Regions from separate parts of the Streptomyces sp. NBC_00289 genome, predicted to be linked through region 3. Evidence: riboswitches for the same ligand, from Rfam matches in the RefSeq annotation. Region 3 holds a riboswitch; each other region holds the start of a gene.
The links. A riboswitch is a leader RNA that binds a small molecule or an ion and turns the genes downstream of it on or off. The one in region 3 is predicted to bind cobalamin.
Positions count from the first base shown of each region.

Region 1: another riboswitch for cobalamin. It lies ahead of OG985_RS32170 (prenyltransferase/squalene oxidase repeat-containing protein); the one in region 3 lies ahead of OG985_RS06995 (CbtB-domain containing protein).
Region 2: another riboswitch for cobalamin. It lies ahead of OG985_RS22870 (HoxN/HupN/NixA family nickel/cobalt transporter); the one in region 3 lies ahead of OG985_RS06995 (CbtB-domain containing protein).

Region 1 is NZ_CP108046.1:7,102,244-7,112,492, reverse strand. It holds gene OG985_RS32190 (TetR family transcriptional regulator) at 1-262, shown strand, start outside; gene OG985_RS32185 (ferredoxin) at 496-768, opposite strand; gene OG985_RS32180 (aldehyde dehydrogenase) at 772-2,235, opposite strand; gene OG985_RS32175 (MBL fold metallo-hydrolase) at 2,420-3,445, shown strand; cobalamin riboswitch at 3,544-3,685, shown strand; gene OG985_RS32170 (prenyltransferase/squalene oxidase repeat-containing protein) at 3,797-5,035, shown strand; gene OG985_RS32165 (SCO2322 family protein) at 5,032-5,676, shown strand; gene OG985_RS32160 (energy-coupling factor transporter transmembrane component T) at 5,666-6,892, shown strand; gene OG985_RS32155 (ABC transporter ATP-binding protein) at 6,889-8,658, shown strand; gene OG985_RS32150 (ECF transporter S component) at 8,655-9,491, shown strand; gene OG985_RS32145 (transglycosylase SLT domain-containing protein) at 9,840-10,249, shown strand, end outside.
Region 2 is NZ_CP108046.1:5,043,395-5,053,643, forward strand. It holds gene OG985_RS22855 (glycoside hydrolase family 13 protein) at 1-1,111, opposite strand, end outside; gene OG985_RS22860 (LAETG motif-containing sortase-dependent surface protein) at 1,477-2,397, shown strand; gene OG985_RS22865 (ArsR/SmtB family transcription factor) at 2,450-2,809, opposite strand; cobalamin riboswitch at 2,889-3,095, shown strand; gene OG985_RS22870 (HoxN/HupN/NixA family nickel/cobalt transporter) at 3,123-4,217, shown strand; gene OG985_RS22875 (nucleoside hydrolase) at 4,293-5,255, opposite strand; gene OG985_RS22880 (hypothetical protein) at 5,610-6,392, shown strand; gene OG985_RS22885 (GAF and ANTAR domain-containing protein) at 6,461-7,198, opposite strand; gene OG985_RS22890 (GAF and ANTAR domain-containing protein) at 7,286-8,116, opposite strand; gene OG985_RS22895 (tetratricopeptide repeat protein) at 8,505-9,848, opposite strand; gene OG985_RS22900 (hypothetical protein) at 10,005-10,217, shown strand.
Region 3 is NZ_CP108046.1:1,404,370-1,414,618, forward strand. It holds gene OG985_RS06955 (MBL fold metallo-hydrolase) at 1-366, shown strand, start outside; gene OG985_RS06960 (nuclear transport factor 2 family protein) at 372-794, shown strand; gene OG985_RS06965 (LacI family DNA-binding transcriptional regulator) at 922-1,968, opposite strand; partial or broken gene OG985_RS06970 (deferrochelatase/peroxidase EfeB) at 2,103-2,282, opposite strand; gene OG985_RS06975 (hypothetical protein) at 2,413-3,081, shown strand; gene OG985_RS06980 (DUF1775 domain-containing protein) at 3,137-3,850, shown strand; gene OG985_RS06985 (acyltransferase family protein) at 4,087-5,250, opposite strand; gene OG985_RS06990 (CbtA family protein) at 5,761-6,525, opposite strand; gene OG985_RS06995 (CbtB-domain containing protein) at 6,551-6,772, opposite strand; cobalamin riboswitch at 6,811-6,958, opposite strand; gene OG985_RS07000 (histidine phosphatase family protein) at 7,069-7,647, shown strand; gene OG985_RS07005 (cation:proton antiporter) at 7,895-9,676, opposite strand; gene OG985_RS07010 (cytochrome d ubiquinol oxidase subunit II) at 9,701-10,249, opposite strand, start outside.

The sequences.
Region 1 (10,249 bases), 5.7 Mb from region 3:
GATGGTCCGCGCCCTGACCTTCGCGGACCGCAGCGTCTCCCCCGAGGTCGACCAGGTCTCCCGCCAGACCACCGTGATCATTCTGGACGCGATGGGCCTGGACGACCCGACCCCTGACCAGCTCTCGGCGGTCCGTGTCATCGAACACACCTGGCACTCGGCCCTGATCACCTGGCTCTCGGGCCGCGCCTCGATCGCCCAGGTGAAGATCGACATCGAGACGGTGTGCCGGCTGATCGACCTGACGTCGACGGACGGGTGACGGGCGCCACCACCACCGGCGCCTCGCCACCGGGGCTCACTCCTCCGGTGCCGGCGGCACCGCCGCGTCGACGTGGCGGCGGCGGTGCGCGCCACGGTCCGCGGCACGCCACCACCGGCGCCTCGCCACCGAGACCCACGCCTCCGGTGCCGCCGGCACCACAGGCGCCTCGCCACCGAGGCTCACTCATCCCGTGCCGGACGCCCTCGCCACCGGCACCTCGCCACCGAGGCTCACTCCTCCGGCGGGAACACCGCCTCCCCGCTGCCCAGCAGCGAGATCATGATGGCCTCCACGGGGCAGCTCTCCGCCGCCGCGAGGACCTTCTCGTTGGCGTCGGACTCCGGCTCGACCGGTCGGGACTGGCGGGCGGTGTCCAGGCGGAAGCCGGCCGGGGCGTGATGGACGCACTGGGCCGAGCCGATGCAGAGGGAGCGGTCGACCTCGACCTGCCAGCGGTCGCCCGCCCCCACAGTCGGCTGCGCTCGCGCGGGAGGTACGCCCATCGCTCAGCCCTCCCAGCCGGCCGGGAGGTGGATCATCTTGTGTTCCAGGAACTCGCCGTATCCCTCGGGCCCGAACTCCCTGCCGAGGCCGGAGTTCTTGTAGCCGCCGAAGGGGCCGAGCATGTCGAGGCTGAAGGTGTTCACCGAGTACGTGCCGGTACGGACCTGGCGGGCGACCTCGATGCCGTGCTCGACGTCGGCCGTCCACACGCTGCCGCTGAGCCCGTAGTCGGAGTCGTTCGCGATCTTCACGGCCTCGGACTCGTCGCCGTAGGGGAGGAGGCAGATCACCGGTCCGAAGATCTCCTCGCGGGCGATCCGCATGGAGTTGTCCACGTCGCCGAAGAGGGTCGGCTCGACGTACCAGCCGCGGTCCAGGCCCGGCGGACGGCCACCGCCGGTGAGGATCTTGGCGCCCTCCTCCTGGCCGATGCGGATGTAGTCGAGGTTGCGCTGTTGCTGGCGCCTGGCCACCAGCGGGCCGACCTGGGTCGCCGGGTCCAGCGGGTCGCCGACCACCAGCGCGCTCGCGGCCTGGGCGAAGGCGTCGGCGAACTCGTCGTAGCGGGAGCGCGGCAGCAGGATGCGCGTCTGGGCGACGCAGGCCTGGCCGTTGTTCATCCAGGCCGCGGAGACGATGCCGGGGACGGCGGTGGCGAGCTCCGCGTCCGGCAGCACCACCGCCGCCGACTTGCCGCCCAGCTCCAGGGTGACGCGGGTGAGGTTGCGCGCGGCGACCTCCATCACGCGTTTGCCGGCCGCGACCGAGCCCGTGAAGGAGACCTTGTCGACGCCGGGGTGCCCGACCAGGTACTCGCTCACCTCGCGGTCCGCCGGGAGGATGGAGAGCACGCCCTCCGGCAGGCCGGCCTCCCGCGCGATCTCGCCGAGGATGTACGCGTCCAGCGGCGACTCCGGCGACGGCTTGAGCACGACCGTGCAGCCGGTGAGCAGCGCGGGCGCGAGCTTGGCGGCGGCCACGAACTGCGGGACGTTCCAGGGGGCGACGGCCGCGACGACTCCGACCGGCTCGCGCCGCACGAGGATGCGGCCGAGGACGCCGGCGCGCTTCTCCTCGTAGGTGAAGTTCCGCGCGACCGTGATCGCCGCGTCCCACACCATCATCGCGCCGAGGGCCTGCGCGAGGACGCTCCAGGAGTACGGCGACCCGTTCTCGGAGGAGATCACGCGGGCGATCTCCTCGTGCCGTACGGCGATGGCGTCCTTGATCCGGCCGACCACCTCGATCCGCTCGTCGAGCGTCATCCGCGGCCAGGGTCCCTGGTCGAAGGCCCGGCGGGCCGCGGCGACCGCCCGGTCCACGTCCGCCGTGGAGGCGTGCGGGACCCGGCCGATGACCTCCTCGGTGTGCGGGGAGATCACCTCGATGACGTCCTTGCCCAGGGGGTCGGTCAACTCCCCGCCGATGAACAGCTGTCCGTGTTCCACGAGCTCGAGCTCGGTCATGGCGACTGCCTCCCGGGGCCGTTCCGGCCACTTCTCTGACGATCCATCAGATTCTCGGATACGAAGACTGATACCAGTTCCGTTCGCCGGAGTCCACGGACGGGACGTCCACGGGAAGGTCGGCTCGGGCTCCCATCGAAACTCGTTCTAGTTATAGTGACCGGAACGCGGCGATTGGGGAGCCATGACGCAGGTGTACGACCACGGCGGCGGCGTACGGTCCATCGAGGTCCCCATCCCGGACAACCCCCTGGGCCACACCCTTGTCTACGTCGTCGACACCGACCGCGGCCCGGTGCTGATCGACACCGGCTGGGACGACCCCGCCTCCTGGGACACCCTGGCCGAGGGACTGGTGGCGTGCGGCACCGCGGCCGGCGAGATCCACGGTGTGGTGATCACCCACCACCACCCCGACCACCACGGCCTGTCGGGCCGCGTCCGTGAGGCCTCCGGCGCCTGGATCGCGATGCACGCGGCCGACACGGCCCTCGTACGGCGGGCCCGCTCCACCGGCCTCGACCGGTGGTTCACCTACATGTCCGCCAAGCTCGCGGCCGCCGGCGCCCCCGAGACCCATGTGGCCCCCCTGCGCGCCGCCCGCCCCAGCACCCTGCCCGGCCTCTCCCCCGCCCTCCCGGACCGGGAGATCGTCCCCGGCGAACTCCTCGACCTCCCCGGCCGCCGGCTGCGCGCGATCTGGACCCCGGGCCACACGCCCGGCCACGTCTGCCTCCACCTGGAGGAACAGCATCCCGCCCGACTCCCGGGCCACGGGCGGCTGTTCTCCGGAGACCACCTGCTTCCCGGGATCACCCCGCACATCGGCCTCTACGAGGACCCCGACGACGCCACCGTCACCGACCCGCTCGGCGACTACCTCGACTCCCTGGAACGCGTCGGCCGCCTCGCCCCCGCCGAGGTACTCCCCGCCCACCAGCACGTCTTCACCGACGCGGCCTCCCGCGTGGGCGAGTTGCTCACCCACCACGAGGACCGCCTCACCGGCCTGCTGACCCTCCTGGCCGACCCGCTCACCCCCTGGCAGCTCGCCGAACGCATGGAGTGGAACCGCCCCTGGGACCAGATCCCCTACGGCTCGAGGAACATCGCCGTGTCGGAGGCGGAGGCCCACCTGCGCCGCCTGGTGAAACTGGGGCGGGCGGAGGCGGTGCCGGAGAGCGACCCGGTGACGTACGTGGCGGTGTGAACCACGCGCGCCGGTGGGTGCGTCGCCGACGGGCCGACCGGCCCCCCGTCACCGGCACGCGCCGAATCCACCCGGCACACAGGCGGCCCTCAGGGGTCTTGTTACGGGCCGGTAGAGTGGCGGCGTCGTCATCACACCCGTACGGGGGGAAGCCGGTGCAATTCCGGCGCTGACCCGCAACCGTGAGCCGTTCGCCAAGGACGGTGAGCCGGATCACCCCGCGCGGTACGTGACCGGCTCAACGCGCATCGGCAGCCGGCCGGTGTGCGGCACCGTCGAGGTTTCACGGAGCCGAGCCGCCGGGGTGTCCCGTGCTGCCCGGCTCTCCGCAGGAGAGGGCACCCGCCGATCATGAACGTCCGCCGCAGCGCCGCGGTTCTGGCCGCCATAGCCGTGACCGGCGTGGCCTCGCCCGCCGTCGCCGCCGATCCGTCCCCGTCCGCGTCGCCGTCGGTGGCGCTGCCGTCCGGGCTGTACGGCACCACCGACCCGCAGTACGACGGGGTCTGGCGGCAGTCGCTCGCCCTGCTCGCCCAGAAGACCGTGGGAGTGAAGCCCGCCGCCGAGGCCGTGGACTGGCTGGCTGGGCAGCAGTGCGCGAGCGGGGCGTTCGCGCCGTTCCGTGCCGACACCGCCAAGGCCTGCGACGCCAAGCTGCTGGTCGACAGCAACAGCACGGCCGCCGCCGTACAGGCACTGGCCGCGCTCGGCGGGCACGAGGCCGAGACCGGCAAGGCCGTCGGCTGGCTGAAGTCCGTGCAGAACAAGGACGGCGGCTGGGGCTACGCCCCGGGCGGGCCCAGCGACACGAACTCGACGTCGGCCGTCATCGGCGCCCTCACCGCCACCGGCGAGAAGCCCGCCGACGTGGTGAAGGGCGGCAAGTCGCCGTACGACGCCCTGCTGAAGCTCGCCCTCCCCTGCGACGGGGACGGGGCGGGCGCCTTCGCCTACCAGCCGGACAAGAAGGGCAGGCTCGCCGCCAACGAGGACGCGACCGCCGCGGGTGTGGTCGGCGCGCTGGGCAAGGGGCTGGCCGGGGAGTCCGTGAAGCCGACCGACGCGCCCGTGACGTGCGAGGACGCCAACGACCCCGAGCAGGCGGCGAACAACGGCGCCGCCCACCTCGTACAGGCCCTCGCCAAGGACGCACATCTGACGTCGGCTCTTCCCGGCTCCGAGGACCAGCCGGACTACGGCAACACGGCCGACGCGGTCCTCGCCCTCGCCACCGCCGGCCACGGCGAGAAGGCGGCCGACGCGATGCGCTGGCTGGAGGCCAACTTCCAGAAGTGGGCGCGTCAGGGCGGCCCGGCCGCGTACGCGGAGCTGATCCTCGCCGCGCACGCGGAGTCCTCCGACGTGCGCGACTTCGGCGGCCAGGACCTGGTGAAGCTCCTCAACGCGACCGGCCCCACGCCCGCCTCCGTCCCCGCCGTCTCCGCCGCCACGTCGGACGGCGCGAAGAGCGACGAGAGCAGCCGGGGCGACGACGGCCTCAACGTGTGGTGGGTCGTCGGTGTCGGTCTCGTCGCCGGCATCGGCATCGGCATCCTGATCAGCGGCCGCAACAGGAGGCGGCAGCCGTGACGCGCCGCCGCGCCGCCGTACTGCTCCTCGCCCTCTTCCTGCTGGGCAACGCGACCCAGGCCCGGGCCGCCGGCTATCGCTACTGGTCCTTCTGGGACCGCACCGGCGGTCACTGGACCTACGCCACGCAGGGCCCGTCGACCAGCCGCCCCACCGACGGCGACGTCCAGGGGTTCCGCTTCTCGGTCAGCGAGGACTCCGGCGACTCGGCGCAGCCGCGCGGCGCGGCCGACTTCGCGTCGATCTGCGCGCGAACGCCCGCGGCGGACGGCAGGAAGCGGGTGGCTCTCGTCGTCGACTTCGGTACGCCGGCGGACGCCCCGTCCGGCGAGACCCCGCCCTCGGCGCGCACCGCCTGCGCCCGGGTGACCTCGGACGCGACGACGGCCGAAGCGCTGGCCTCGGTGGCCAAACCACTGCGCTACGACGCAAACGCCCTGCTGTGCGCGATCGCCGGCTACCCGAAGACGGGCTGCGGGGAGCAGGTGGCGGCCGGCGAGAGCAAGCACGCGAGCGCGAAGCAGAAGCCTGCCACGAACGACGACGGCCCCTCCCTCGGCCTGCTCGCCGGTGCCGCGGTCGTGGCGGTGCTCGGCGGGGCGGCCGTATGGCAGGCGAGGCGGCGCAGGAATGCGCCGTAGGCCCCGGCTGCCGGGCTTCGAGGGGAACGGCTTCGAGCGGAAGGACTTGGGACGGCCGGACCTCGGGCGGCCGGGCCCCCGACGGGTCGGCGGGGCGCTGCACCCCGGCGCGTGGTGGCTGTGGGCGCTGTCCCTCGGCACCGCGGCCACCCGCACCACCAACCCCCTCCTCCTCGCCCTTCTCATCGCCACCTCCGCCTACGTCGTGGCCACCCACCGCCCCGACACCCCCACCGCCCGCTCCTACACCGCGTTCGTCAAACTCGCCCTGGCCGTCCTCGCCGTCCGCCTCGGTTTCGCGGTCGTCCTCGGCTCCCCCGTCCCCGGCACGCATGTGGTCGTCACCCTGCCCGAAGTGCCGCTCCCGCACTGGGCCCAGGGCATCCGCCTCGGCGGCAGGGTCACCGCGGAGGGCCTCCTCTTCGCGCTGTACGACGGCCTGAAACTGGCCACGCTCCTCATCTGCGTCGGCGCCGCGAACGCCCTCGCCAACCCGGCCCGGCTCCTCAAGTCCCTGCCGGGCGCCCTGTACGAGACCGGCGTGGCCGTGGTCGTGGCCCTCACCTTCGCCCCGAACCTCATCGCCGACGCGCAGCGGCTGCGCGCCGCACGCCGGCTGCGCGGTCGTCCCGACCGGGGCGTACGCGGCCTACTGCATGTGGGACTGCCGGTCCTGGAGGGCGCGTTGGAGCGCTCCGTCGCCCTCGCCGCCGCGATGGACGCCCGCGGCTACGGCCGCAGCGCCGACGTGCCGCCCACGGTCCGCCGTACCACCGCCGTCCTCACCCTGGGCGGCCTCCTCGGCGTCTGCGCCGGAACGTACGGCGTACTGACCGCGGCCGGCGGCACCTACGGCCTCCCCCTCCTCCTCGTCGGCCTCGTCTGCGCCCTCGCCGGCCTGCGCCTCGGTGGCCGCCGCTCCCTGCGCACCCGTTACCGCCCCGACCGGTGGGACGCGCGGGCCTGGCTGGTCACCGGGTCCGGCGTCGCGGTCGCAGCGCTGCTGACCCTCGCCGCCGCCGGCGACCCCGAGGCACTGCATCCCGGTGTGGTCCCCCTCGTCGCCCCCACGCTGCCCATGTGGCCGGCGGCGGCCGTACTCGTCGGTCTGCTCCCGGCGTTCGTCGTGCCCACCGCCCGGGCCGACTCCGGTACCCGGCCCGCGCCCGCCGCCCCCGCGTCCTTCGAAAGCCCCTCCCCCAAGGAGCCGTCGTGATCCGCTTCGAGAACGTCTCCGTGACGTACGACGGCGTCCCCGAACCCACCGTCCGCGGCGTGGACTTCGAGGTCCCGGAAGGTGAACTCGTCCTCCTCGTCGGCCCGTCCGGTGTCGGCAAGTCCACGATCCTCGGGGCGGTCAGCGGCCTCGTCCCGCACTTCACCGGCGGCACCCTGCGCGGCCGCGTCACGGTGGCCGGCCGCGACACCCGCACCCACAAGCCTCGCGAACTCGCCGATGTCGTCGGCACGGTGGGCCAGGATCCACTGTCCCACTTCGTCACGGACACCGTGGAGGACGAACTCGCCTACGGCATGGAGTCGTTGGGCCTCGCACCGGACGTGATGCGCCGCCGCGTCGAGGAGACCCTCGACCTCCTCGGCCTGACCGGCCTGCGCGACCGCCCCATCTCCACCCTCTCCGGCGGCCAGCAGCAACGCGTCGCGATCGGTTCCGTCCTCACCCCGCACCCCCAGGTCCTGGTCCTCGACGAACCGACATCCGCCCTGGACCCGGCCGCCGCGGAGGAGGTCCTCGCGGTCCTCCAGCGCCTCGTGCACGACCTCGGCACGACGGTCCTCATGGCCGAACACCGCCTGGAACGCGTCATCCAGTACGCCGACCAGGTCGCCCTCCTGCCGTCCCCGGGAGCGGCGCCGGTCCTCGGCACCCCGGCCGCCGTCATGGCCGTGTCCCCGGTGTACCCGCCGGTGGTGGACCTGGGCCGGCTGGCGGACTGGTCGCCCCTGCCCCTCACCGTGCGGGACGCGCGACGCCGGGCACCGGCACTCCGTGAACGGCTGACGGAGCGGGCGGAGGCGGCAGAGCGGGCTGAGGCAGCACAGCGGGCGCCGGCCAGGGAAGAGGCGTCGGCCACGGCGGAGGCGCAGCGGGCGGAATCGACCTCACCGCCACCCGCACCCAAGGCACTCCGGCACGCACCCTCCCGCTGGTGGCGGCGCCGTCACCGGCCGTCCGACTCCGCGAGGTCCGCACCCGTGGCACACGCTGCGCACGCGGCCGAGGTCCGCTCCCTCGCCGTCCGGCGCGGTCGCGTCCAGGCGCTGCGTCACGTCGACCTGACCGTCACCCCCGGGGAGACGATCGCGCTCATGGGCCGCAACGGCGCCGGCAAGTCCACGCTGCTCGCCGCACTCGTCGGACTCGTGGAACCCGCGTCCGGTTCGGTGCGGGTCGGCGACGCCGTACCGCATCGCACGGCGCCCCCCGACCTCGTACGCCGCGTCGGCCTCGTACCGCAGGAGCCGCGCGACCTGCTGTACGCCGACACGGTCGCCGCCGAATGCGCCCACGCCGACCGCGACGCGGGCGCCGCCCCCGGCACCTGCCGGGCCCTGGTCTCCGGCCTCCTCCCCGGCATCGCCGACGACACGCATCCCCGTGACCTCTCCGAGGGGCAGCGGCTCACCCTCGCGCTGGCCGTCGTCCTGACCGCCCGTCCTCCCCTCCTCCTGCTCGACGAGCCGACCCGCGGCCTGGACTACGCGGCGAAGGGCCGCCTGGTCGCGGTCCTGCGCGGCCTCGCGGCCGAGGGGCACGCCGTCGTGCTGGCCACGCACGACGTGGAACTGGCCGCCGAGCTCGCCCACCGGGTGGTGCTGCTGGCCGACGGCGAGGTGATCGCCGACGGTCCGACGGCGGACGTGGTGGTGGCCTCCCCGTCCTTCGCCCCGCAGGTCACCAAGATCCTGGCCCCGCAGAAGTGGCTGACGGTCGCGCAGGTCAGGGAGGCGCTGGCATGACCGCCGCCCCCGCCTCCGTCCCCCAGGCCCGGCCCGTCCGTCTCGGCCCGCGTTCGCTCGTCGCCCTCGCGCTCGTCAGCGCCGTCGGCGTGGCCGCTCTGACCTGGCCGTTCCTCGCCCCGCCCGCCTCCCAGCTGAACGCCCACGCCCAGGACGCCCCCTGGCTCTTCGCCGGCTTGCTGATCCTGCTCGTGGCGGTGGTCACCGCGACGATCTCCGAGTCCGGCCTCGGTCCGAAGGCGGTCGCGATGCTCGGGGTGCTGGCCGCCACCGGCGCGGCTCTGCGCCCGATCGGCGCCGGGACCGCCGGCATCGAGCCCATGTTCTTCCTGATGGTGCTGAGCGGACGGGTGCTCGGTCCGGGGTTCGGCTTCGTTCTCGGCTCGGTCACGATGTTCGCGTCCGCGCTGCTCACGGGCGGGGTGGGTCCGTGGATGCCGTTCCAGATGCTCGCGATGGGCTGGTTCACGATGGGCGCGGGCCTGCTGCCGGGTCCCGACCGGCTGCGCGGCCGCGCCGAGCTGCTGCTCCTCGCCGCGTACGGCTTCCTGGCCGCCTTCGCCTACGGCACGGTGATGAACCTCGCCGGGTGGCCCTTCATGAACGAGAACGCCTCGAACATCGCCTTCGACCCCGACGCGGCGGTCCCCGCCAATCTGGCCCGCTTCCTCGCCTACTGCCTGGCCACCTCCCTCGGCTGGGACCTGGGCCGGGCACTGGTCACGGTCCTCCTCACGCTCGCCGTCGGACCGGCGGTGCTCAAGGCGCTGCGTCGCGCCACGCGCCGGGCGGCCTTCGAGACGCCGGTCACGTTCGACGGCCCCGCTGCGTGAGACGCCGTACGCCGACCGTCACGACAGGTTGGTCCAGCGGTGAACCATCCCACATGACGCAGGTCACGTACGAAGCCGGGCCGTAGCGGAAAACGCCTGGCATGCACCCGCCATTCTGGGGTCTGACCTGCGGTTTGAGAGCCACGTCACACGGGGGCCAATCCCCCCAGGTACGGCCGCAACTAGCAAATAGGGTATTTGCGGGCACTTCGCCGAACTGTTTCTCTGGATGACGTCGCACGGCGCCGACGTGCCCTCCAGGGCCTCGGCGCCGCTGTACGCCCCCCGCCACGCACCGCGTGGTCCGGATGTACGGCGACCGCCCCGTCCCCGAAGAAAAGGTTCTCCGTGTTCGTCTCCCGCATCGCCCGTCGCATCGCCACCCCGAAGAAGGCCCTCACCGCCGCCGCGCTGGCCGCCGCCACCACCGGCATGGTCCTCACCTCGGCTCCGGCCCAGGCCGCCACTTCGTCGGCCCCCCAGGCCCAGGCGATCGCGCACAAGCTGATCCCGAGCGCCGCGCAGTACAACGCCTTCAGCAAGATCGTCCAGCACGAGAGCGGCTGGAACGTCACCGCCAAGAACTCCTCGTCCGGCGCCTACGGCCTGGTCCAGGCCCTGCCCGGCTCGAAGATGGCCTCGGCCGGCTCCGACTGGAAGACCAACGCCGCCACCCAGATCAAGTGGGGCCTGGACTACATGAACTCCCGCTACGGCAGCCCGGCCGCCGCCTGGAGCTTCTGGCAGTCCAACGGCTG
Region 2 (10,249 bases), 3.6 Mb from region 3:
GGTCGACGGCGGGGGCGTGGCCGCCGGACAGCAGCCAGGCGTTGTCGTCGGTGCCCGGCGGGAGCAGGAGGCGGGAGGCGTGCCGTACGACGTCGTGGTTGGACAGGACCCAGGTGGCCGACGCTCCGGCCATCGCGGCCGTGTCCAGGGAGTCGGTGATCACCTGGCGCAGTTCGGTCGCGTCCCAGGGGGTTTGGAGGTACTCGAAGTTGAAGGCCTGGCCGAGTTCGTCCGGCCGGGCGTACAGCGCGCGCCGGGCCCCCTGCACCCACGCCTCGGCGACCGCGGTGCGGGGCGGGTGGTAGTCGTCGAGGACGGCGCGCCAGTCGCGGTAGATCTCGTGGACCTCGTCGCGGTCGTAGAAGGGGTGGGAGCCGGGCGGGAGGCCGGCGAGCGTCGCCTCGCCGCTGACCTCCGTGGCGCCGAGGTCGCGCAGCGGCTCGCTCAGGTCCTTGGCCAGGCCGTGCGCGACGTCGACGCGGAAGCCGTCGACCCCGCGGTCGGACCAGAAGCGCAGGGTGGTCCGGAAGTCGGCGCGGATCTCCTCGTTGTCCCAGTTCAGGTCGGGCTGCTGGGGTGCGAACAGATGCAGGTACCACTGGCCGTCCGGCACTCGTCGCCAGGCGCTGCCGCCGAACACGGACTGCCAGTCGGTGGGCGGCAGTGCGCCGTGGGTGCCGCGGCCGTCGCGGAAGACGTAGCGGTCGCGGGCGGCGGAGCCGGGTCCGGCCCGCAGGGCCTCCTGGAACCAGACGTGCTGGTGCGAGGTGTGGTTCGGCACCAGGTCGACGATCACCTTCAGGCCCAGCCGGTGGGCCTCGGTCGCCATGGCGTCGAAGTCGTCGAGGGTGCCCAGGCGCGGGTCGACGTCGCGGTGGTCGGCGACGTCGTAGCCGCCGTCGGCGAGTTCCGAGGGGTAGAAGGGGCTGAGCCACAGGGCGTCGACGCCGAGCGCGGCGAGGTGGCTCAGGCGCCCGGTGACACCGCGGATGTCGCCGAGCCCGTCGCCGTCGGCGTCGGCGAAGCTGCGGGGGTAGACCTGGTAGACGACGGCCTGCCGCCACCAGTCGGGGTCCTTGCTGGAGAGGTCGGGCGTGGTGCGAACGGTCACGCGTGCTCCTCCGCGGTGTGTACGGGCGGGTGCGTTGCGAGCGGGTGCCTGCTTTGTGGGCGGGTGCTGCGCGGGCGGGTGCTTTGTGGGCGGTGCTGTGCGGGCGGGTGCTTTGTGGGCGGTAAGGAGAACCCTGTCCACTTGGCCGGAAAAGTGAACATCCAGCCTGTCTCCGCGCGGTCCGGAGGGAGGTATTCCCTGTGTGGGGGAATTGTAATGACTGGCTCAACCACCTTTGTATCGCCGCAGGTTGACAGCCCTGAGCCAGGAGATCCACGATGTGCGCACGCTGTGGCGCATGTGACCAATGGGCCCAGTGTTTCTTCGGGTTACTCACCCCCCGCACACGCCAAGATGGGATACGCATGTCCATAGCGAGACGTGTCACCGTGCGCCGCCTGCTGGGGACGGGCGTCGCGACGCTCGCCCTCTGTACCGCCTCCGTCGCCGCCGCCTCCGGCGCCTTCGCCACCGGTACGCCCGGCGGCGACGGCTGGAAGTCCGCCGACGGCTACCAGCCCGGATCGGGGGCGGGCACGGTCACGGAGACCGACCGCTGCCAGTTCTCGCTCGACGGCACCGACTTCTACGACTCGGTGAAGGTGGACGACCAGAACCTGCGGCCCACCGACGACGGCAAGGTCCACGTCAAGGTCCGCACCGCCGGCGACGCCACCACCTGCACCGCCTCCCTGGCCTCCTACCTCGCCCACGGGTCCAGCTTCCGCACCTCCGGCGAGCAGGTCTTCGTCGACTTCGACACCGTGACGGTCAAGCCGGGCCAGACCGAGTCCCTGGACATCGCCGTGCCGGACGCGGGCTGCTACGCGCAGATCGACCTCTACCGGGGTGCGGTCAGGTTCGACGGCAAGCTCGACGCGAAGGACGGCTTCGAGCACGGCGACCTGCCCAAGGGCCCGGACCGCCCGGTCATCAAGGACAAGCTGATCGCGGCCTGGAACGGCGGCACGAAGGACTGCACGACGGCTCCGCCCGAGACGCCGTCCACCCCGACGGCCCCGGAGTCCTCCGAGCCCTCCCAGCCGGCGGAGGAGTCCACGCCGCCGGCGAGCGAGACGCCGTCGACCGAGACCGGGACCCCGACTCCGGCCGCCTCCGAGTCCACCACCGCGCCGGCCACCACGCCGAACGGCGGCGGTGACGACCTCGCCGAGACCGGCGCGAACGGCAGCACGGGGCCGATCGCGATCGGGGCGGCGGTGCTGCTGGCCGGCGGCGCGGGCCTCGTGGTGGCCACCCGCCGGCGCCGGAGCACGCGCGCGTGACCCTTCCAGGGGGCGGCCTCCGCCCCCTGGAACACACACCGGGGGCCGAGCCTCACCCGTCGGAAGGACCGAGAGGCTCGAGCAGGGCGGCGACGGTTTCGTCGACCAGCCTGTAGCGCACCACCCGTCCCTCCCTCTCCCCCTCGACGACCCCGGCCGCCCGCAGCAGCCTGAGCGCCTGCGAGACGGCGGGGTCGTTCGTCCCGGTCGCGATCGCCAGGTCGGACACGGCCAGCGGTCCGGTGCGGTGCAGGGCCAGCAGCAGGGCCAGCCGCCGGGGCTCGCCGAGCAGGGCGAAGCGGTCGGCCCAGGTGCGGACATGCGCGGGGTCGCCGATGGCGGCGACGGCGTCACACACGCGGTGACCGTCGATGGTGCGCCGGTCCGCGCGGTCGGCCGGGACGAGATGCATACCGCCATCCTCGCAGGCGCACTGTGTGATCTTCCATACCTGCGCAGGTGCGCAGCTATGCAGTGGACCGCCCGCCGCCCTACGGTGGTCGGGCCGTGGTGCTCGGGAAGCCGGTGACGACCCCTCAGGGGTCCATGCCGGAGCGGCCCTCGCCACTGTGATCGGGGAGTTTCCGGCCCACCGTCCCGCGAGGGACAGCCACTGGTCGCCGCAGGGTGACCGGGAAGGCGGGCCGGCGGCGTACGACCCGTAAGCCAGGAGACCGGCCACGGCATCTCACGAAGTGATCCACGAGGTGCTGGAGCGTGACCGCATGACCCTGCCCGAACCCGCCCCGGCGTCCTTCACGTGGCGCCGGGAGGACACCGTCAAGACCGCCGGCCTGCTGGCGGCCGTCGCCGCCCTGCACGTCGTCGCCTTCGGCATCCTCTTCCTGCTCGTCGTCCCCGAGCACTACGAGGTCGGCACCAGGGCCTTCGGCGTCGGACTCGGCGTCACCGCCTACACGCTGGGCATGCGGCACGCCTTCGACGCCGACCACATCGCCGCCATCGACAACACCACCCGCAAGCTGATGGCCGACGGCAAACGGCCGGTCTCGGTGGGCTTCTGGTTCGCGCTCGGCCACTCCAGCGTGGTGGTCCTGCTCGCCGCGCTGATCGCCGGCGGCACCCGACTGGCCGGCCTTGTCATGAACGAGGGCTCGCGCACCCACCAGACCCTCGGCTTCATGGGTACGACGATCTCGGGGACGTTCCTCTACCTCATCGCCGCCCTCAACCTGGTCGCCCTGCTCGGCATCCTGAAGGTCTTCAAGGCGATGCGCGCGGGCACCTACGACGAGCGGGAGCTCGAACAGCACCTGGACTCCCGGGGGTTCATGAACCGGATCCTGGGCCGGCTCACCCGGTCCATCAGCCGCCCCGGCCAGATGTACCCGCTCGGCTTCCTCTTCGGCCTCGGCTTCGACACCGCCACCGAGGTCACGCTGATGGTGATGGCCGGCTCGGGCGCGGCGGCCGGGCTGCCCTGGTACGCGATCCTGTGCCTGCCGCTGCTGTTCGCCGCCGGCATGAGCCTGTTCGACACCCTCGACGGCACCTTCATGAACTTCGCCTACCAGTGGGCCTTCTCCAACCCCGTCCGCAAGGTCTTCTACAACCTCACCATCACCGGGCTGTCCATCGCCGTCGCCTTCTTCATCGGCACCATCGAACTGGTCGGCGTCCTGCACGAGAAGCTCGACCTGAGCGACGACCTCAGCGGCTGGGTCGCCGGCCTCGACCTGGACAACGTCGGCTACGTCATCGTCGGCCTGTTCGTGGTGGTGTGGGCGGCGGCGGTGACGTACTGGAAGGTCGCCAAGGTGGAACAGCGCTGGGCGGTGCGGCCGGCGGACAGTCGCTAGGACAGCTGCCGGGACTCCCCGGGTCTCCCCGGTTCTCCGCCGGCTCTCCGCCGCGACAGCCTTCCAGCGGCTTCCTCAGACGCCCTCGACCGTCGTCAGCCACAGCTTCACGTACCGCTCCGCGTCCACGCCCAGGCCGACGTCCACCAGGGCCTGTTCCCGTACGCCCTCGTGGATCTCGGACTCGCCGGGGCGCGGGCGGCGGTCGACGACGGTCTGGCCGCGGGTCGGGCCCGGGGCCAGGGACACCTCGACCGGCAGGCGTTCGGTGGTCAGCCCCTCCGGGTCGACGACCGCGCAGACCGCGCCCGCGTCACCGAGGCCGCCCGTGGGGGTGGGGTCGCCGGAGGTGGCCGGGTCGCGGTGGGCGAGCAGTTCACCGGCCAGCCGCAGACGGGGGTCCCCGCTCGCGCGCAGCCGCTCCACGTCCGCGGCCGGGACCAGGACCTGCTTGAACACGTCGAGGCCGTACATGGTGATCGGCACGCCCGCGGTGAGCAGGACGGCCGCCGCCTCCGGGTCGTGCCACACGTTGAACTCGGCGACCGGCGTGGCGTTCCCGGTCGCCACCGCGCCGCCCATGAACACGATCCGCTCGATGTTGCGCACCACCTCCGGGTGCGTGCGCAGGAGCAGCGCAATGTTCGTCAGCGGTGCCGTCGGGATGAGGGTCACCGGGCGCGGGGAGGCGAGGATCTCGCGGCGCAGCAGCGTCACCGCGTCCACGTCGACCGGAACGCGGGTCGGCGCGGGCAGCCCGAGGTCGCCCATCCCGTCCTGCCCGTGCACGTGCCGGGCCGTCCGCACGGGCTCGATCAGCGGCCGCTCGGCACCTCGCGCGACCGGGATGCCGGGCGCTCCGGCCTGCTCCAGCACGGTCAGGGTGTTGCGGACGACCCCGTCCACGTCCGTGTTCCCGGCCACGCAGGTGATCGCGCGCAGGTCAAGGCCGGGGTGGCGGACGGCGAACAGCAGGGCGAGGGCGTCGTCGACACCGGTGTCACAGTCGATGATCACCGGGATGGGCTGACCGTTCACGCTGGAGCTCCTGTTCCTACGACCGACTCGGCACGGGGTACTACGGAACCGACCCTACGCAGCCTGCTGCGGTTCCCGGCCACCCATGGGCACGGCGGGGGGCGCGCGAGGCGGTGCGGGCGGGAGGCCGGTGCGGGCCCGAGGGCGGCACCGACGCGAGGCCCGCACCGACGCGAGGCCCGCACCGACGCGAGGGCGGCACCGACAGCACGGCGGCGCACGCGCGAGGGTCGTCTTTCGGCTGTCCGGGGTGGCGGTGGTAACCCGGACGGACCGTCTCGCTGGTGGGGTGATCGGCGTGGTGGTGCTGTGGGAGCACGTACTGGATCTTGGCCGCGCGCAGGAGGCCCCTCGATGACCCGTCCCCCGGCCCGCCTCCTCGTGTGCGCCTCGGCGCTCTGCCTCGCCGGAGCGCCGAGTCTCACCGCCTGTTCGCCGGGCGGCCCCGACCGGACTGCGCCCCGCGCCTCCGCCACGACCGGCCGGTCCGCCCCCGCCGCCTCACCCTCCCCCAGCCCTGGCACCGCGCTCACCTCGGCCCAGGCGGAGGCCGCGCTGATCACTCCGGCCGACCTGGGGGAGCCCTGGACTCCGACACAGGGCGCCGCGACCTGGCGGGACACCCTGCTCAAGGCGACGGCCGACAACCCCGACTGCGGGCGGCTGCTCGAGGCGGTCTACACCGAGGATCTGTTCGGCCCGCGCAACCCGATCCGCGCGGTCGCCGGTCTCGACGACGGCATGGACGAGGCCCAGCTGCGCTACCAGGTCATCGCCCACGACCCGGCGGACGTGGACCGCACCCTGGCCTGGCTGCGGTCGCTGCCGCAGAAGTGCGGCCGGTTCACGGCCGCGACCGCCGGGGGTGCCGTACAGGGCGGGCAGGTGACCGAGGCGGCGCTGCCGCCGGTCGGGGACGCCCGGGAGGGCCTGCGGATCACGCTGGCCGGCGAGAACGCCGACGGCGAGCCCACCGCGCTCACCCTGGACCTGGCCGCCGTCCGCGTCGGCGACGACGCGATCGTCCTCACCAACGGGGGCCTCGGCACCGTGTCGCAGGAGGTCACGGCAGCGGTCGTACAGCTGGGCACCCAGCGCCTGACGGAGGTCCGCAGACAGGCACGACTGGAGGTCTGAGCCGAGCGGACCCTCCGGGCTTCTCGGCTCGGGCCACCCTGACCGCGTCCGTGTCCGCCGCCCGCGGCTCAGGAGCGCTTCGTCGCCTCCTGCAGGAGGTCATCCGGCACCAGTGTGCGTTCGGCCAGGGCGCGGGCGATCGACGTGAGGGTGGTCCGTTCCCTCTCCGCGTGGCGGCGCAGCATCTCCAGTGCCTCGGCGAGGGAGACGCCCGCGTACTCCGCGAGCAGCCCCTTGGCGAGTTCGACGGTCGCCTTCGCCGAGACCGCCGCCTGGAGGGACGTCAGCAGGTCCTGCGGGCGTCTGGACTCGGCGGGCCAGTGGGTCAGGGTCAGCGCGACGATGTCGCTCATGCCCTGCGCCACGGCGATGTCACCGTCCGGCAGGGCGTCGCAGCGCCGGTTGGCGAGAGCCACCGCGCCGATCGCCGTCCCGTCGAGCCGCAGCGGCAGGGCGTGCACGGAGAGGTAGCCGGCCTCCAGGGCGTGCGCGGTGTACTCGGGCCAGCGGTCGCCGGTCCGCAGGTCGTCGGCGGTGACGGGCTCACCGGTACGGAAGCAGTCGACGGACGGCCCCTCGTCCCGCCGCACCTGGAGCACGTCCAGCCGGCCCAGGTCGTCGGCGGAGGCGGCCATCGTGCGCAGCTCACCCCGCGCGTCGGCCATCACCACGCCCACGGCGTCGACCGCCAGCAGGCCCACACAGTGGTCGCTGAGCCGGGCGAACAGGTCGAGCGGGTCGAAGTACGCGCCCAGCGTGTCCGCCAGATCCACGAACGCGCGGGTGAGCCGCACTTCCCGGTTCATCCGAGCCTCCTCACACGGCCCGGAAGCACGTCGGCCTGGCGTCCGGTCGCCTGCCGTCCGGTCGCTTCTCGTCCGGCCGGAGCGTACCTAGTCACGGTCGAACCTCTTCCTGTGCGAGACCACATCGTGTGCCAGCTCGAGGGCGGTCCGGTTGTGTGCGAAGGCGTGGGCGCGCAGGAGCGCCAGCGCCTCGTCCGCGCCGATGCCCGACTGCACCATGATCATTCCTACGGCCTGGTAGACCTCGTCGTGATCGGTGGCCAGGCCGCTCAACCAGGCCGCCTCTCCCTCGGCCTCATTGTCCGCTTCCTGGGGGAGCGCCATCAGGGCCATCGTCATGACGCTCGACACCAGGAGCGCGGTGCGCAGTTCGGGGTTGGTGAGCGTGCCGGTCGTGGCCCGGTAGAGGTCGAGCGTGCCGACGCACACCGCGTCGTTGCCGAGCGGGATCGAGTACACCGCCTGCACTCCGACGGCGGTCGCCTGCTGGGCGAAGACCGGCCAGCGGCGGGCGTCCCGGCCGATGGTCAGGTCGGAGGCGAGGACGGGGGCGCCGATCGAGGCGGCGTACACGCAGGGCCCGTCACCGAGGGTGGCCTGGACCTCCGAGAGGTGGGCGGCCTGGTCGTCGCTCGCGCTCAGCTGGATGGGCATGCCGTCGGCGCGCAGCGAGATGCTGGCGCCCACCACCGGCAGCAGTTTCACCGCCACCGTGCACAGCCGGCCCGGCATCTCCGCGGGGCTGGCGCCCCGTACTCCTTCGGCGATGACGTCGGCGGCCCGCAGGCGTTCCCGCTTCTCCGCGCCGTCCGCGCCGTCCGGGACGGGCAGCCGGGGAGTGTCACCGCCCGACGCGCCATGCGGACCGGAGTCGTCGCCGGGGGAACCGTAGCGGTCGTCCCTGGGCCGCACGGCCACCGCCTCCTTCGATCAGCGCGGCCATTATCGTCCATGAGCTCTCGGAGTGGTCTCACCCGAGCGTGGGTGACGACTCGTGGCGGGCCGGCTCAGGGGCCCACTCCGTCTACCCCGCCCCCGTCCGGCGAAACCCGCGCCGGCCTGGGCCGGGACCTGGCCGTGTCCACCGGGACCCGGGGCCACCGGGACCCGGCTGTGTCTACCCGGGGCCGGCGGCCAGGCGGCTTCGGTGCCGAGCCGGCCCCGGGGTGGCACGGTCCGTCGGTCTGTCGGTCCGTCGGTCCGTCGGTCCGTCGGTCCGTCGGTCGTGGTGATGCACGTGTGTCTCGGCCCGCCGGTGGGTTCCCGGGGACGACGGCCGGGGCGGCTGTGCGCCGCCCCGGTCCGGTCACAGAGGCGGCTGTGCGGGTGCGGGGCCGAGGGTGGTCGTGCCGGGGGCCGTACGGTGTCCGAGTCCCGTCCGGTAGGCGTCCAGCGCCGCCTCCACCCGGCCGGTCCGGCGCAGCAGGTCGCCCAGCAGCCGGCACAGGTCGGCCAGGTCACCGGCGGCGCCCGCCCGCTCGAGCAGGCTCAGTGCCCGTACGTAGTGCTCCTCGGCGGCCTCCGTGTCCCGGGCGTCCTCGGCGATGATGCCGAGGAGGCGGTGCGCGGCGGCGGAGTGCAGGGCGCCGCGCTCGGGACTGAAGTCGCTGAGCACCTGCCGCAGCAGTTCGGCGGCCTCCTCGGACCTGCCGCGCCGGCGCAGCACGTCGGCCAGTTCCACGGCGACCTGGCTGGAGTAGAGGGAGGTCCGCTTGGCGGACAGCATGGTGAGGGCCTCGCGCATCTCGCTCTCGGCCCGCTCGAGTTCGCCGTTCTGCGCGTACACGTACCCGCGCATCCAGTGGCAGTTGGCGAGCTCGGTCCGGATCTGGAGCTGCCGGTACAGCTCGGCCGCCTTGGCCAGCGAGACGTCGGCCTCGGCGAGGCGGCCCTCGGCGAGCAGGGTGCGGGCCACGGACCGGTGCATCCGGGCAACGAGCGCCGGGTCGCCGGACTGCGGGGCGAGAGCGAGGGCGAACTCGGCCGCCTGGGCGGCCCGGGCGTGGGCGCCCATGTCCATGTAGGGCCCGATGACGCTGGCGTAGAGGAGGAGCAGCGCGTCCGGATCGTGCAGGCCGCCACGGTTGAGTTCGTCGAGGGTGGACTCCAACAGGTAGACGGCGTACCGCAGTTCACCGGCCAGGTAGTGGGAGACGGCGCGTCCGCGCAGGGCCGGGACGCGGGCGGGCAGCGGAGCGTCGGCGAGGACCCGCTCGGCCCGCTCGAAGTACGCGCGCCCGGCGTCCAGCTCCCCGGTGTCGAGCCCGCACTCGCCGAGCCCGAGCAGCGCGGCGGCCTGCACCTCGACGATCCCGTGCGTCTGCGCCTCACCGAGCAGCGCGGCGTACTGCTCCGCCGCCGCCTCCGCCTCTCCGACGGCGAGCGTGCGCTGCGCCTCCGTCAGCCGCAGCCTCAGTCCGGTCACGAGGTGGGCGGGCCGGCCGGTGGTCAGCTCCTCGAACGCCACCCCGAGCCGCTCGGCCAGATGCCGCAGCGCCTCGTCGGAGGGCCGCACCCGCCCGGACTCCAGGGTGGAGATGTACGCCGGCGTGTAGGCGGGCTCGGCCAACTGCCTCTGTGTCAGCCCGCGCTCGACCCGCAACTGCTGCACCCGGCGCCCGATGGTCCCCGGTTCGTCTCGGTCGGGCATGGGCCAACTCCCCCTGTGGGTCTTGCCGTTCGGGTTCGAAAGCCCCTAGGTTAAACGGCGTATTAAACGTGCTTAACACACTGTCGCTGTCATTGACGTTGCCATTGACGTTTTCGATGCCGTCGCCGTTCCCGATGCCGATGCTGTGAGGTCGCCGTGCTCGAACGCCCCAGCACCACCACGCGCTACAGGAGGGGTGCCGCCGCCGCCGTGGTGGCCGTCGTGGCCCTGGTACTGGCGGCGAACGCGGGCCCGGCGAGAGCGGCGGACGCGGCCCGGACCCACCCGCAGCCGCGGGTCGGAACAGTCGAGCGGATCGGCGACGCCCTGCCCGGTCACACCGAAGTCTCCTCCGGGACCCGCCGGTGAGGTGACGCCATCGTCGTCATGGCGCGGCGCCA
Region 3 (10,249 bases):
TACCTGTGGCTGGCGGACCAGCGGGCGATCCTCGGCGGCGTGCTGCTGTTCCAGCAGGAGCACGTCTGGGTGGCCGACACCGCCACCCCGGGCGACCGCGCGGCCTGGATCGACCTGCTGGACGAGATGGCCGCTCTCGACCCCCTGCTGGTCGTGCCCGGCCACCGCCTGCCCGGCGCGCCGGCCGACGCCACCGCCATCGGCAACACCCGCGCGTACCTGGTCGCCTTCGAGGAGGAGCTGGCCAAGGCCGCGGACGGTGCCGCGCTCACCGACGCGCTCGTCAAGCGCTACCCCGACAACGGCATGCTGATCGCCGCCCAGATCGGCGCCAAGGTCGCCAAGGGCGAAATGAAGTGGGGCTGACCGCCATGTCACACGACAGCACCGAGTTCGCCACGTCCACGGCCCCCGCCGACGTCGTACGCCGCCAGTACCTCGCCTCCGCGGCCGGTGATCTGGAGGCCCTGCGCGCCACCCTCGCCCCCGACGTGGAGTGGACGGAGATGGCCGGCTTCCCGCTCGCCGGCACCTACCGCACACCCGACGGGGTCACCGCCAACGTGATGGAGAAGCTCGGCCAGGACTGGGAGGGCTGGACCGCCCACGACGACACCTACGTCGTCGACGGCGAGAACGTCGTCGTCCTCGCCCGCTACACCGCCGTCAACACCGCCACCGGCAAACCGATCGATGTCCGCGTCGCCCACCACTTCGTCGTACGCGGCGGACTCATCGTCCGCTTCGAGCAGTTCGTCGACACCGCACTCGTGCGCGACGCCATGACCGGCTGACCATGCCCTGCCGGAACCCGCGGACACCTCGCGGGAGTCGGGTGCCGCCGAGACGAGAACAGCCCGGCGGCACAGGGGCGGAGTGACCGATCGCTCCTGTGGTGGAGGCCGCTCCGTCCTTCGGCCCTCAGCGCTTGGGAGGAGCGGTACTGGCGCGGACCGTCAGGGTGGTCGCGATCTCCAGCCCGACCTGGGGTGCCGCCTCACCACGGCCGAGGGTGAGCGCCAGCTCGGTGGCCGCCGCCGCCATCTCGGTCAGGGGCTGGTGAACAGTGGTCAGGGGTGGGTCCACCCAGGCCACCACCGGCAGGTCGTCGAAACCGACCACGCTCAGGTCGTCGGGAACGCGCAGGCCCGCCTCGCGCGCCGCCTGGTAGACGCCGAGCGCCTGCAGGTCGTTGGCGGCGAAGATCGCTGTCGGGGGTTCGGGCAGGGCCAGCAGGGAGCGCCCCGCCACGCAGCCGTCCTCACGGGTGAGTTGCGCGTGTACGACCAGCTCCGGGTCGACCGGCAGGCGGGCGGCCTGCATCGCGGAGCGGTAGCCGTCCAGCCGGGCGCAGCAGCAGAGCTGGTCCTCGGGTCCGCTGATCATGGCGATGCGGCGGTGCCCGAGCTGGGTGAGGTGGCGGGTCGCCGCCCGGCCGCCGGACCAGTTCGTGGCGCCCACGAACGGGACGTCGTCCGGCAGCTCCGTGATGGGGTCGACGACGACGAACGGAATCCCCTTCGCCGTCAGCTGCTCCCGCTCCGTCTCGGACAGCTGGGCCACCGACAGCACGCAGTTGGGGCGCCGGGAGACGGTGTCCTCCCAGGTCGGGGTGGCGTCGTGCAGACCGAACCGGGACACCATGAGGCCGGCGCGGTGTCGGCGGGCCACCTGCTCCACGCCGCGGATGATCTCCACCGCCCACATGTCCTTGAGCTCACGGAACACGAGCTCCACGACATTGCTCCGGCCTGCTCCGGCGGGCTTGCGGTAGCGGTACCTGTTGACCAGTTCCTCGACCCGGGCGCGCGTGTCCGCGGACACCCCCGCCTTACCGTTGATCACCTTGGACACGGTCGGGACCGACACGCCCGCCGACTCGGCGATGTACGCGATGGTGACCGGCCTCGAGGTGTCACCCTGCCCGTTCGTGTGGGCCGCCGGTCCGTCAGCTGCGTGGTCCGCCACGATTGCCTTCCCGATCTTCGAACCGGCCGCCCACCGGCATCGGGGGTGAAAGCTGGTTGTACGGCGTCGCGTCGATGTGCCCGGCCATTCTCGCATCACTTGCCGACAGACCTGTGACTTCGCGCGGTCGGGCTTCAGGCCGCGAGCAGGCCCCGGCCGAGCCGGTCGGCGGAGTCGCGGGCGCCGGGCAGGGCGAAGAAGTAGCCGCCACCGGTCGGGGAGACGTAGTCGACGAGCGGCTCGTCGATCAGGCGGGTCCGGGTGGCCTCGAACTGGCGCCGTACGTCCTGCTGGTAGCAGCAGAAGACCAGGCCCGGACACACACGGACGCGGCACCCGAAGGTTTCGGCGCACCGGGACACAAAGGGCGGATTTCCGGACGAGCCGCCTCTTTGGGGATCCCGCCTCCGGCCCGGCCGAGGCATGCCCGATGATGGGCAGGCCATGACCACGCTCAGCACCTCAGGTACGCCGACGCGCCACGCCCCGCTGCCCGTTCTGCGGGCGGCCGTGTTCGCGCTCGTCGGGACGGTGCTGGGGGTAAGCGCTCACCATGTCGTCACCGAGGCGCCGATGCCGTGGCGGCACAGCGCCGCGGCAGCTTCGGTGCTGTTCGCCGTGGGGTTGGTGGGCACGAGGCGCCGGCGTTCACTCGCGGCGGTCGTAGCGGCGTGCGGTGCCGCGCAGTTGGCCTTGCACCTGTGGCTGGCGACCACGCACGCACACGGCTCAGCACCCGCGGACACGGCCGAGGCCATGCCCGCGCACGTACACGCCATGGACACCCGTCCGGCATGGCACGGACGACTGCACGACTCACTGACGATGACGGCCGTCCACGTGGCCGCGGCTGTGCTCGTCGCCGTGCTGCTGCACCGCGCGGACACCGTGTGCTGGTCACTGGCGCGCGGCCTGACGACCGCCGTCGACGCCGTGCGCGCGCGGATCGCCACGGCCTGGGCGCTGCTCGCCCGGCGCGCCGCACCGGCGGAACCGGAGCTGCCGGCGCTCGTCCGCGCCCGGCTTGACCGACCGCCCTTCAAGGAGGCGGTCCTCACAGACGTAGTGGTTCGGCGGGGTCCTCCCCGGGCGCGGTTCTCTCACGCCATCTGACCTCGCCAGGAAGGCTGTTGAGCCGTCCTCGGCGCCCCCATGCCTGGAGAAACCCATGTCGTACGCCCGTACATCGCACCGTACCGCCCGCCGTCTGACCCTCGTGACCGCGGCGAGCGCGATCGCCGTCCTACTGACCGCAGGACCGGCCTCCGCCCACGTGGAGGTCGAGGCCGGCAAGGCCCAGGCCCTCGCCGAGAACGTCGAGATCAGCTTCGACGCCGAGTCGGAGTCCGACACTGCCGGAGTCGTCAAGGTCCGTGTGGTCCTGCCCGAGGGCATCGCTCCCGCCGACGTGACGTACGGCGAGGGGCCGAAGGGTTGGAAGTTCACGGCCGGCGACGACGGCTACACCGTCGGGGGTCCGGAGCTCAAGGCCGGCGTGAACGCCGAGTACTCGATCGTCGTCAAGCAGCTTCCCGACGCGAAGGAGCTCACGTTCAAGACTCTGCAGACCTACAGCGACGACCGCGTCGACCGCTGGATCGGTCTGGACGAGGACGGCGAGAACCCGGCGCCCGTCCTCAAGTTGAAGGCCGCCGCCCCCGGGGCGAAGCCGGTCAGCCCCTCTCCCGGTGCGAGCGAGTCGGCGTCCGCGGCGCCCACGCCCGAGGAGACCGAGCCCTCGGCCTCCCCCGCGGCCCGGGCCGAGGAGAAGGACGACGACGGCATGTCGGCCGGTGCCTGGATCGGCATCGGTGCCGCGGTGGTGGTCGTGGCAGGCGGCGCCCTCTATCTCGTACGGCGCAGGGCCGGCGCCCAGCAGTAGCAGGCACCGAGGCCCTCGGCCGGTCGTCGCCCCTCGTTCGTGCGGTGCTCTTCGCCCGCCGGGTGATCGGCGCGGCACGGCCGAGGGCCTCCCTCACCAGCCGCCGCAGTCGACGTCCTCGGCGACGACCGCTCCGGGAGGGCCGCCCTCTGCCGGCCACCAGCCACCGGCGGCCGACCCCCCTGCCCCGCCCCCGGACCTCGGCCCCCCGGGCCCGGAAGGCAACACATCGCCCGCTACGCGCTCTTGGCGCACGCCTCCGCGGCCACCGCGTTGGCACTGGGCGCGGGTGGCGGTGACGGCGTCGAGGTGATCGTCGTGGCGGCTCGTGCGGCCGTCGGGCGGCGGACGCGTCGGCCCCGGCGCTGGAGCGGCGCCTCGACGACGACGTACGACAGCAGGGCCATGACGGTGGTCAGCACCACCGTGACCGACAGCCGCCCCTCCCGCACACCCAGCGAGGCGAGCAGGCGCACGACCGGGTAGTGCCACAAGTACATGCCGTAACTGAGGTTACGGCCCGCCCAGGCCAGCGGCGCCATCGACAGCATCCGTGACAGCCATCCGCCCGGGCACAGTTCGAGTCCCGCGACGAGCGTGGCGGACACCGCCGCGACCGCCAGGAATCCGGCGGTGTACCAGGCGGCGGTCCATCGGCCCTCGTCGGCGGTGACCGGAACCTTCCAGGCGGTGAGGCACAACAGCGCGAGTGCCGGCAGGGCCAGCCGGCCGGTCCACGTGCGCAGGCTTTCCAGCCGGGGGTCGTCGGCACGCAGCCGGGCCAGGACCAAAGCCACCAGGGCACCGGCGAGCAACTGGTCGGCGCGGGCGTCCGTGCCGTTGTATATGCGGTGCGCCGCGTCGGGGTTCCACAGTGCGTACCGCCACAGCACCGGCAGGGCGCACAGGACCGCCGTGCACACCAGCACCGCGCGGGCCCGGAACCACCGCAACAGGAACAACAGGGCCAGCGGCCACAGCAGGTAGAACTGCTCCTCCACGCTCAGCGACCAGGTGTGCGCCAGCGGTCCGGTCACGTCGGAGTAGACCCCGGCATCCCCGGCACGCACGATGTTCACCACGAACAGCGCCGCGAGTCCGGCGGCCGCCGAGGCGCCGTCGAACGCCCACAGCGAGGTGGTCAGCGACAGCGCCACGCAGGCCGCGCACACCGCCAGCAGGGCGGGGACGAGTCGCAGCCATCGCCGCCGGTAGAAGCTGCGCAGGTCGATGCCGCCGGTCCGGGCGTGTTCGGCGACGAGCAGCCGGGTGATGACGAATCCGCTGATGGTGAAGAAGACGTCCACCGCGACCGATCCGCCCGGCAACAGGTCCGGTTCCACGTGGTAGAGGAGGACCATCGCCACCGCGAGGGTCCTCAGACCGTCGAGCCCGCTCACGCGGCCGCCGCGTGTGGCCGCCGACGGGAAACCCCCGCCGGGTGTCACACGTCTCGACGACTCCTTCGACTCGGGGGCAGGCCCTGGGCTTTTCTTGTCCACCTCCGCATCCCGGCCGCCGACCGTCACTGGCACGTTCACTGCCCTGCTCATGAAGAGGATCGCTTTCCACCGCCGACTGCGCCGCTCGAAAGCGTCCTGCTACCCAGCGATCCGCACGTCACACGGGCTCGGTTCGCGCGCCGTTCACCTGCGGTGCCGCCCGACACGGCATCCGCCGAGGCCGGAGCACCCGGCCACGAACCGCCGCGCGTCCACCCGGGAGACGGCGGGTTACGGCCCGAAACCCCGCCCCTGGTGCGGCGCTTCCGGCTCTCGGTGCGCTCGCCGTGAATGCCGGGCGGCGACGGCACCGTTCCGTACGGCCGTCCGGAAAACAGCGATCCGGCCCCGCACAGGAAGTGCGGGGGCCGGATCGCGGTGTCGGGTTCGCCCTGGCGGGGCGATGCCTCAGTGCGGTACGGGGGTGGTTCGCGTACCGGCGCCCTCCGCCGCGGCGACCGCGGGCTTGGGTGTCAGCACGCGTTCCGCGAGCACCCCGAAGACCAGCCCGAAGGAGGCCCACAGGGTCAGTTGGATGGCGAGGGCCGCGAGACGGAACTGCCAGAGCAGGCTCGCCGAGAAGTCGTTGGGGACTTCGTTGACGGCCGGGAGAAAGGCGTACGCGAGACCGACGGCGAGGACGAAGAACGCCCCGGCGGAAAGGCTCGCGTTCCAGTTGCCCAGCCGCGGTGCGAGCCGTTTGCCCAGGATCACGGTGGCGACGGCCAGCAGGACGCTGAGGAGCATCATCAGGAAGTACAGGGTGGTGCGCTTGCCGATGGTGTCCGGGTCGCCGACGGACGGGGGGTTGGCCGGGTACTTCAGGAACGGCACGACGTAGACCGCGATCAGGCCGGCGGCGGCCAGGAGCAGCGCGCTCGCCCGCGGCCCGAAGCGGCCGATCCGGCCGAGCGCGAAGCAGTACGCGAGGGCGGCGATGCCGCCGAACGCGACGCCGTAGAGCAGCACACCGGTGCTCAGACCACCGGTGGACTGCATGGTGCGGCTGACGGCCTCCATGCCGTGCTCGTGGGAGTGCGCCTCCTCGTAGGCGATGGCCGAGTCCACGCGAGGCTCGCCCAGGAAGTAGGCGACGACGAGGGCGAGCAGGCCGGCGGCGAGGCCCGCCAGCATGCCGCGGACCAGGAGGTTTCTGACGGTTACGGAGTTCATGGGCTCGTAGGCTCCGGCTCGGCCGTCAGTGGCAGGGGAAGCCGAGGAGGTGGCGGGCGTCGTGCACCCACTCGTGCACGTTCTCACCGCTCACCACGGAGGTGGCGCCCTGCTCGGCGCCGACGAAGTAGAGCAGCACCAGCATCAGGATGCCGAAGAAGACCGCCCACGGAGCGATCGCGCCGATCGGCAGCTTGGCGGGAAGGGCGGTGGGGGCAGCGCTGGGCTGCACGGTGGACTGCGCCATGGCAGGACCTCCTGGGGGAACTCGCGTCCCATGTCGGTGGTGCACAAGACGACGGCCACGGGTCTGACTCGCCCGCTCCCGCCGTCCCGTGTCGGGGCGGCAGTACCGGACTTACAGTGGCGCGACCGTGCCGGACTCCCACCGGCTTCCGCAGTACCGTCGTCGATATCCTCGAGAACGTACCGCGTCACGAGGGTGCGGCCAAGGGCGCGTAGAACCTCCGGGGGCGCGTCGGCGGTATCGCCATGGCGAGAATTCCGTGCGGCGACCGCGTTGTTGACCATGAGAGCAGGCACATGACAAGCAGAGTGACGTTGATCTCACCCGCCGTCAGCCGGTCACTGCGCGAGGCCCGTTTCGACGACGGCTGCCCCCTCGACGAGACGGGAGCGGCGCGTGCCCGGTCGGCCGGAGACACCCTCCGACCGCCTGACCGCGCCCTGTTCTCACCCACCGTGCGCTGCGAGGAGACCGCGTCGGCACTGGGTCTTGACGCCGCCCCGGTGCCGGAACTGGCAGGGCTCCGCGTGGGCCGATGGCAGGGACGCACCCTCGAGGAGGTCAGCGCGGACGAACCCGATGCGATCGCCGTCTGGATGACCGACCCGGCCTCCGCGCCGCACGGCGGTGAATCGGTACGCGAGCTCTGCGACCGCGTGACGGCCTGGCTGGAGACAGCCGCACACGCCGCGGGCCGCACCGTCGCCGTGGTGGAGCCGGAGATCGTACGAGCTGTGGGAGTACGCGTCCTTGGGGCGCCCGAGTCCGCGTTCTGGCGCATCGACGTACCACCGCTGACCGCGACCACGGTCAGCGGGCGCTCCGGACGCTGGAACCTGACGGTCGGACAGCCGCTCGGGAGACTGGAGCCGTGACTCGTCGGCCCGCCCGAAGAGCCGCCACCCCCGACCTGATCACTCGCTCGGCCACCTAGGCCGTGGCCGGTGCGCTCGTGGCGCCGTTCGGCCGCTCTGGCCTACGGCGCCGACCCGCGCACCTGTCCGGGCGATCGTCTGCGGCGCGCACCGCACGAGGGCCCGCGGTGCGAGCTGTCCCGGCGTGGGGCCGAAGCCCCCTTTCACGCGCGGACCGCGCGCTGTCCCACCGACACGCACACCGCGTTCAGCGCGCCCGGCCCGCGCCCGGAACCTGAGCGGGCGTCAGGAGGACCAGTATGTCGCCCTCCTCGGTGGCGGTCGGCCCCTCCTCGGTGACCGGTACCAGCCTGCCGTCACCCCGGACGACGAAGACGACCTCGTGTGCGTCGGACGGGCGCGGGTCGGAGGCGGGCTGTGCGCGGAAGCGGGCGCCCTGTTCGTGCCGGGCCGCGAGGGCGTGCGGGGCGAGCTCGGGACGGAGGACGGTGTCCTCGGCGGTGTAGAGGGCGACGACCCCACGGCTGTCCCGGGGCGGGCTGATGCGGCGGACCGGGCCGTCGACGCTGTCCCGCAGGGCGACGGAGGCCAGCGCGTTGAAGTCGTCGTCGTCCGTGAGGAGATAGACCGAGGTGACTCCTTCCCACCGCGCCTGGGGATCGGTGGCCGCGGCCATCAGCTCCCCGGCGGCCAGTTCGAGTCCGGCCTCCTCGACGAGGGCCCTCTCCCGCGCGGACCCCGCCCACATCAGCACGTCGATCCCGGCGTCGCGCAGCGCACGGGCGAGGTCGACGACCCAGCGATCGCCACCCACCAGCAGGGGCCGGTCCCGCACGGTCCGCACGACGCCCAGCCTGACGGCCACCGGCTTCGCGGTCAGCGCGTAGACGACGACCGTTCCGACGATCACCAGGAACGTGATGGGAAGGATCTTGTCGGCGTCGTCCAGTCCCGCCGAGGCGAGCCCGGCGGAGAACGTCGTCGCGGTCGACGCGGCGACGATGCCACGGGGAGCCATCCAGCCGACGAAGGCACGCTCGCTCCCGCTGAGATCCGACCCGATACCGGCGAGCAGCGCGACGAGCGGCCGGACGACCACCACCAGCACGATGATCAGGACGACGGTGGGGAGCAGCACCGGCACGAGGGACTCCGGGGTCACCGTGGCCGAGATGGAGATGAACAGCAGGCCGATGATGAGCTGCACCAGCGTCTCGAAGAACGGCCGACGGGCCGGGATGTCGAAGCCGGGCAGGTTCGCGACCGCCAGTCCGGCGACGATCGCGGCGATGAGCCCCGAGTCGTCGTACGCCATGTCGCAGCCCGCGGAGATCACGACGACCGTGGCCAGCTGGGCCAGCGTGCCGAGCGTCTCCCCGAGGCGCAGCAACCTCAGCGTGCACCACAACAGCACGGTGCCGACCGCCCCGCCGGCCAGCCCGACGGCGATCCCGGCGATGAAGGAACCGAAGCGGAAGTTGCCGGTCTGCAGTCCGCCGGACAGAAGGGAGTGAAAGACGACGGCCCCGAGGATGCCGCCGACGGGGTCGACCAGGGATCCTTCCCACACCAGGACCCGTCGCACCTGCTCCGAGGGTCTCACGTGCTCCAGCAGGGGTCCCACGACGGTGGGCCCGGACACCACCAGGATCACACCGAGCATGCTGGCCACGGCCGCGGGCACCCCGAACAGGGTCAGCCCCAGGCACATGACCGCGGCCCAGGTGAACACGACGCCGAGCACCAGGAGGCGTACCACGACGCTGCGCGTGGCGCCCTTGAGGTGCCGCAGGTTCAGGGCCAGTCCGGCGTCGTACAGGATGATGGCCACCGACAGCGAGACCAGGACCGAGAAGTCCGGGCCCACGAGCTTGTCGGGATGGACGACGTCGGTGAGGGCGCCGGCGGCGAACCCGGCCGGCAGCAGCACCACCAGAGCCGGGATCCGCAGCCGGCTCGCCAGGATCTGCGAGGCCACGGCGAGGCCCACGGTCAGGGCCATGCCCAGCAGAACGTCGTTCTCGCTCACCGCGCGCCTGCCAGGGCCATGGGGTCAGCCCTCGTCACCGGCGGCTCCGCGCCGCAGGTCCGCGTCCGTCAGGGCCTCGAGTTCACCGTGGGTGTCCATCCAGTAGAGCAGGGCCACCGCGGGGAAGATCAGGACGACCGCCACGAGGGTGACGATCCCCAGCCAGCGAAGCGTCGTGCTCGCGCCCGCGCCTTCGGCGACCGTCAGCGAGGTCGGGATGAGGTAGGGGCGCTGCGCCATGCCCCAGGCGATGACGGCGCAGGCGACGGTGCCGACCGCGGCCACGCGGGACCAGCCGGCGGAGGACCGGATCAGCAGCCAGGCGGTGGCGAGCGCGCCCAGCACCGAAAGGACGACGAAGACCAGTCCCACCCCGTGCGTCAGTCCGTGCCACACATGGGGCGCGTCCGAGTGCGTCACCACGAACGTGATCACGGCGAGAACGCCGAGGACGGGCAGGGCGCCCAGGGCCCGGCGCCGGAAGTAGCCCTCCAGATCCGGTGCGGAGAACCGACGGGCGTCGGCGGCGAGGAAAACCGCGCCGAGCAGCGCCGTCGCCGCCACGGCGAGCAG